Regions from separate parts of the Lactobacillus isalae genome, predicted to be linked through region 1. Evidence: predicted binding sites of a transcription regulator. Region 1 holds the regulator's gene; each other region holds the start of a gene.
The links. The regulator NrdR, encoded in region 1, represses ribonucleotide reductase genes. The targets are predictions, from matches to a motif close to ACACNATATATNGTGT.
Positions count from the first base shown of each region.

Region 2: the regulator NrdR is predicted to act here: its motif matches at 1,187-1,202, upstream of QM512_RS08250 (deoxynucleoside kinase).
Region 3: the regulator NrdR is predicted to act here: its motif matches at 1,221-1,236, upstream of pnuC (nicotinamide riboside transporter PnuC).

Region 1 is NZ_OX443569.1:1,232,452-1,234,730, forward strand. It holds gene QM512_RS06065 (DnaD domain protein) at 1-1,247, opposite strand, end outside; gene nrdR (transcriptional regulator NrdR) at 1,255-1,719, opposite strand; gene coaE (dephospho-CoA kinase) at 1,725-2,279, opposite strand, start outside.
Region 2 is NZ_OX443569.1:1,690,017-1,692,295, reverse strand. It holds gene QM512_RS08255 (deoxynucleoside kinase) at 1-507, opposite strand, end outside; gene QM512_RS08250 (deoxynucleoside kinase) at 529-1,179, opposite strand; gene QM512_RS08245 (glucosamine-6-phosphate deaminase) at 1,367-2,086, opposite strand; gene QM512_RS08240 (aldo/keto reductase) at 2,215-2,279, shown strand, end outside.
Region 3 is NZ_OX443569.1:1,451,634-1,453,912, forward strand. It holds gene QM512_RS07200 (PAS domain-containing protein) at 1-345, opposite strand, end outside; gene pnuC (nicotinamide riboside transporter PnuC) at 420-1,190, opposite strand; gene QM512_RS07210 (mucin-binding protein) at 1,683-2,279, shown strand, end outside.

The DNA.
Region 1 (2,279 bases):
CAATCAGTTGTTTTACGAACTGTCTTTTTCGGAACACTATAATACTGACGATTGCGTTTATTCTTACGCTCCTTAAGATAAGCAATTGCCTCGGTTGGTGTAGTAATCCCTTGTTGAAGCCAATCATTAGCAATACGATCAGCTAAGTTATTGTTTAAAACTGAATCATATTCAAAACAAGTATGAACAATTAAATTAATTAAAGGCGGCGTTAGTCCCATTTGATCTTGCAAACGGAAGATAACTTTCTTTTCATTAGCAGTTACATAACCGCCCTTTTTCTCCTTTAATTCATACAAATAATCTGTCGGCACTTTACTATCTACTGCTCGAATTAAATCCGCATCGGTTTTAGATAGATTCTTAATTGCTTTTTCAGCATTCTTTGGCGCTTGTCGCAATTGCTTTTTAACCATTTCTTTATTACGGTTGAGACCAAAGTTTTCATTAACAGCATTTTGAATTGCATACATGTTCAGCTTTTCTGAACCAGCTGACATAGTAATTAAAGCAGTGTCTACAAATTCTTGTTCAGTTAAGTGGTAAAAATCAATAATTTGTTTAATTTCTACCTGATGCCTTAAAACTTCTTCTTTCTTGATATGGTAACTCTCAAATAAATCAACCAGAAAGCTCCAATCAATTTTTACTGGCTCATTGCCTAGTTTTATTTCTCCCTTAGCTTCTTTAGGGACTTCACTTGCGGCTTCTTTAACTTCAACTGGTGCATCGATTGCATTCTCAGCACTTAAGTGAAAAACATCAAAAAATCCACTCGTAACTTCTTTAGCATCCTTTAAACTAGCAAAGATCCGTGGAGTAAATTTTTTCACTAACTTATTAAAGGCTACAGTACCCACTCGCTCTAATAATAAACTTGAAAGTAAAAAGGTATGAAAAAATTCGCCTGCTGAAGGAACTTTCTCCACTTCAAAAATTAAAACTTCTCCTAAAACAGGATTCGAACCCAAAAATGTCTTAACTAAACCAGTTGCTTCTAAATGATGCAGTGTTGAAAACAGATCTTCTAATTTCAGGTTCGTCTGATCTTGAAGTTGATATAAGGTTTTATAATCTTTAGCAAAAGGGACCTCATCAAATTCCTTAGTCAAAGTTATATATAGACCAACCCCCTGTATTCCAACAAGAGGCTCAAAAAGAGTCGTTAACACTCTGATATTCTCTTCATTAATAGCAACTTGATTAGCTACATAAAAAGGCTGCTTAGGATCAGCACTTTCAAACACAGGTTACCTACTCCTTATCATGTTTAGCCATCATATCTTCCATGGCTTCCATAAATCCTGAGACATCTTTAAATTGACGATAAATACTTGCAAAGCGAATGTAAGCCACATCATCTAAATTAGCTAACTCTTTCATTACCAAGTTACCAATATCTTTAGATGAAATTTCATTAAGACCTTGTTTTCTAATTTCATTTTCGACGTGGTCTACCAAAGTATCTAGTTGTTCGCTTGAAATTGGTCGCTTCTGGGCAGCCATCATTACACCATGCAAGATCTTATCACGGTTAAAGGCCTCACGGGTGCCGTCATTTTTAATTACTAATAAAGGTGAACGTTCCACTCTTTCAAAAGTTGTAAAACGAAAACCACAATTTTCACATTCTCTACGTCGTCTAATTGCTCTATTTTCATCGCTTGGACGAGAATCAATTACTCTTGAAGCATTCTTGTGACAGTTTGGACATTCCATTTTCTCTACCTGCCTATCTCTTGTAATAAATCAGATAATTTTTTCTCTAAGTCACCTATTGTACCAGTATTTGCTACAACGTAGGTAGCTCTTTTTTCTTTCTCTCTTAGTGGCATTTGATTATTAATTCTAGCTAACGCTTCTTTTTTAGTAAAATTATTTCTTTTCATTAAACGCTTAATTTGCAACTCAGGTGAAATAGAAATAACTAAAACCCCATCACATAAGCTTTCAAAGCCTGATTCAAACAGCAAAGGAACATCAATCACAACTAATTTTTCTTTTTCTAAGCTATAGTGCTCCATTTGTCGTTTAATTTCTTGATGGACAAGTGGGTGCGTTAAATCATTAAGCTTTTTTAGTTTAGCTTTATCATTGAAAACTATTTCGCCTAACTGACGCCGATTAATTGTTTGATCATCATTGAGGATATTAGTTCCAAAACAAGCAACTACTGCATTATAGCCACTTTGACCTACTTCCATTATCTGGTGCGCAATCAAATCTGAATCAATAATTGGAATATTTTTCTTTTTAAAAAAGTCATCAGCTGTACTTTT
Region 2 (2,279 bases), 460 kb from region 1:
CTTGTAATAGCGAAGTAGACGCTTGTAGTAATCTTCTAAGGTTGGGTCATAACTTAATTGTTCGTAGTTGCGACCACGCTTTTGGATACGTTTAAGCATTGTATCGTACGATACATCGATATGGACAAGAAGGTCTGGGTTCTTCTTAGGCATCCGATCTAATTCGCTCATCATATTATGTAAGAGTTCATAATAAGTATCTACTTCTTCTTTAGTAGCACGGCCAATGTCGGCATTCATTTGGAAGAAAAGTGCATCTTCGTAGATAGAACGGTCAAGTACGTTATTATCATCAGTTAATGCTGACTTAATACTTTGAAAGCGAGTATTTAAGAAATAAACTTGCAATAAAAATGCGTACTTCTTTGGGTTTTCGTAAAATAATGGCAAAACAGGATTGTCATCTACGCTTTCGTAAAAGGGATCAGTACCCAAATACTTAGATAAAATACCTGTTAGACTGGATTTTCCGGCTCCAATGGGCCCACTTAATACAATAACTGTCATCACGTTCCTTCTATTCGTTAACTAGTTCAAATTACCTAGATCAGCAAGCTTTTGATCGATTGTACTGATAACTTCTTTTCGTGCATCTTCATCAGCGACAAAGTCATATTTATCGCCGTCAATCATCATCTTAGGGGATGCATTATATTTTTCATACCAAGGCTCGTAATAAGACAAAAGACGAGCATAGTAGTCTTTTAAGCCTGGATCAGTTGATAATTGTTCGAATGTACGACCGCGCTTTTGAATTCGATGAAGCATCGTATCAAGAGATACATGAATATAAATAAGAAGATCTGGCTTCTTGCTAGGGTTGCCAGGAGCTTGTTCCATCATATTCTCAAGTAAACTATCATAAATTTTGAATTCAGTAGGGTCGGCAATACCACTATCAACATTCATTTTGAAAAATAATGCATCTTCATAAATTGAACGATCAGACACACTGTTATGATCGCGAATAGCTTGGTTAATTTGAGCCAAACGGTGATTTAGAAGATAGGTATTTAAGAGAAAAGTGTAGTGTGCCATATCTTTATAATAAAGTGGCAAAATTGGATTATTATCTACACCTTCATAAAATGCTTGAGTGCCTAGATGCTCTGCAAGCAGACTGGTTAAACTGGATTTTCCGGCTCCAATAGGCCCGCTCAATACAATAACTGTCATCACGTTCTTTCTACAATATATAGTTTGCTTTAATAGTGTAATTCAATATCTGGTAGGTAAGCAAGCTCTTTTTAAAAAATGAATTATGACTAGTTGTCAAGCGAACACGTAAAAAAAGCGCAAAAAGAAAAAGCAAACTAATCGAAAAAACGATTAATTCGCCAAAGTAAACGGTCTTATTAAATGAGGATTAATTTCTGTATTTTGGATCAAGTTTTGCTGCGGCTACTTCGTCGCAAATAATTGTAACATCTGGGTGATCTTGCAAAATAGATGCAGGAACTTCTTCAGTAACCGGGCCTTCGACTAATGCTTTAACTGCGTCTTGCTTTGATTCACCAAAAGCAAGTAAAACAATCTTCTTGCTGTTCATAATTGAACGAATTCCCATACAAATAGCTTGACGAGGAACTTCGTCTTCATTATCAAAGAAGCGAGAGTTTGCTTTTATGGTGCTCTCAGTTAATTGAACTTTATGAGTTAAGCTGCCAAATGGAGTCCCTGGTTCGTTAAAAGCAATGTGTCCATTTCTACCGATACCTAAGATTTGGATATCAATTGGATTTTCAGCAATAATGTCGTTATAACGATCAACTTCTTCGTCAATATCCTTTGCCATTCCGTCTGGAATATATGAGTGCTTGAAAGGCTTCTTATCAAATAAGTGTTTTTGCATGAAGTAGTGGTAGCTTTGATCGTTGTCTGGATTTAAGCCATAGTATTCGTCTAAGTTAATACTTGTCATATCAGAGAAGTCTAAGTCGCTGTCGCACATATCGTCATACATTGGAATTGGGGAAGAGCCAGTTGCTAATCCTAAAACTTTGTCGCCATCTTCCATTCCCTTTTTAATAATTTCAAATGCCTTAGTGCCGCCTTCAATATTATCTTTAGTTACGATGATTTTCATAATTATGTATACCTCCTCATTCATTGGTCTAGTCCATTATAAAATATAAAATTGGTCTAGTCAACTTAAACCGCTAACATTTTTTTATTTATTTTTTCTGCGGTAAAATTTAAGTGAGGTGAGAAGAGATGGAGAAGAGTTTTCAAGATAGTAACTTATCAGGTTTAGGCATGGGAACTTGGGGAATTGGCGA
Region 3 (2,279 bases), 220 kb from region 1:
AGTATCCACCATAAATCGCTTTTGTGTATTAGTTTGATCAGAAAAGTGCAATTCTTTTTCCTCACCTGTGCTTAACTTGTGGAATATTTTTTCTAATTGTTTCTTTTCTTGTTCTGTTTTACCCAAAGAAGTAATATCTTTTCCAAGCTCCGGCGGATTATAATTCATCCCTGGTATTTGCTTATAATAAGTAAATTCTCCAAGCTTATTAAAAGCAAGAAAGTTGCTGGGAAAAGAAGAAAGATAGTCATTCAATTCATCTACTTTCATCAATCCCGCGTTTAACTTCACATAGTCTTCATTGCTAGCTGCATGATTCAAATTCTTTTTCCAATTTTCATTCATCTTATCTTTCACACCTCATAAACAAAAAAAGCATGCCGAATTCGACATGCTAATTTTAACTTATTTGATTTCTATTAGTCTTTAATAGCTTTTAATCCTTCACGTTTTCTTCCCATATTAAACCATGGTGAAACAGTAAAGGCTAAAACGTCATTAACAACATAAATTAAGGAGTTAACAGCCATTGCTAAAGTTGCATCTCCTTGTGCGTATGTTACGCCCCAAAGAATTAATTGGAAAATTCCACTGGCAGTCCACCAGAAGTATTGGTTATTGTAGCGCAAGAAGCACATAATTCCAGCAGTTAATGAAATAGCGAAACTAATTGCATCAATCCAAGGACGTGGATCATTAGTAAATTTACCAATTAAGTAGCCAGAAACTGCGTAAACAACTAAGGTACCAACAATGGCAATAATCCATTCTTTTGCACCGAACTTACGTAAGTGGTTCTTAGTATCATCATTCCAAGATCTAACTGAAATAATAACTGGCAAATCTAAAGTTAAAATATAAGCAATTTGTTCAAAAATTGATAAGTAGTTTTTAGCAGCTAAGCCTGCATAGATAAAACAAGCTGCAGAAATCAAACCAAGCCAACCATTAATTGCCTTAGTAGCATTGATTGCTAGCACACATAAGGTTCCAAGTAGAGTACCAATAAAAGTAATCACTGTTAAAGTAGTAATCTTATTTTGAATCAAAATGGCTAATTGAAAACCAAAAGCAAAGAACCAAAGCATATAGTTTTGAACTGGCCAGCCGTGCAATTGCTTAAATAACCAAACGAAGTAGTTATCCTTTCTTTCCTTATGATCTTCTTGTAATGATGTTGAATTATCCATCCATTAACTCCTCTTTCTCTATTTTAGGTCACACAATATATTGTGCCTTATCCGCTCTTTTCTTCAAAAAGCATCTGTATCTAGTATAGTAGTTAAAAATTTCAAAACAAGAGTTTACATCTTTAGACAAATATGCGGTACATCGTTATCTTAATTTAAAAAAGCGCTTTCTACCTTTAGTAATTAGTCTTTCTAAAAGATTAGAAAATCTTTTTTTATTTTTAAATTTCAATTTTCTACCCAAGTTCATCGATAATTTATTTTAAAGCCAATTTTTTAATAACGTTTTTTAATTACTTGCTTATTTTGCTATCTGTAAAAATTTATAGATACTTATCTTTTACCATTTATAGCTAGCCTTTTATTGAATAAATAAAAATATATAGATTAATTTATTTTTCTAATTTCATTATTTAAAGTTGAGTTATAATTTTTTTAGAAAGTAAAATTGTTATTTTATATATAAAATAATTGTAATCGAGGAAAGAAAAAATGTCGCATAAGAATGATTTATCTTTTATCGCTAAACTTAATGGGAAGCAAAAGTTTAGCTTTAGGAAACTTTCAGTTGGATTAGTTACTGTTGCTTTAGGTACCACTTTCTTCTTAGAAAGTTCTCATACTGTTCGAGCAGCTGAAACAGATGCTTCAAATCAAAATATTGCTAGCCAAGAAAATATTTCCGAATCTACTAAATCAAGTACTTTAAATATTCAAAAAAATAATACTAGCAAAGACAATAAAAATGACGTAAAAGCTTTACCCACTCAAGAACAAACATCTGCGAGTCAGACTAATAAAAATAGCGAAACTAATAATCGAGAGCTTAACGTATTAGCTACCAAATCAGAAACTCAAAATAATAAAGCTACTCAAGCAAATATTCTTGAAGAAAAAGTTCAAGCTACTAATGACACGCAAGCTACAGCCGTAACTATTACAGGAGCTGAGCCTAACAAGTCCATGATGGCTAATGTTACTCAAGGCTCAATAAACGTTCATGTTAATACGGAGAAAAAGAATCCAATTACTATTAATAATGGACAAAAAGTTACAGTTTCAATTAGTGATACTAATAATTTACTACGT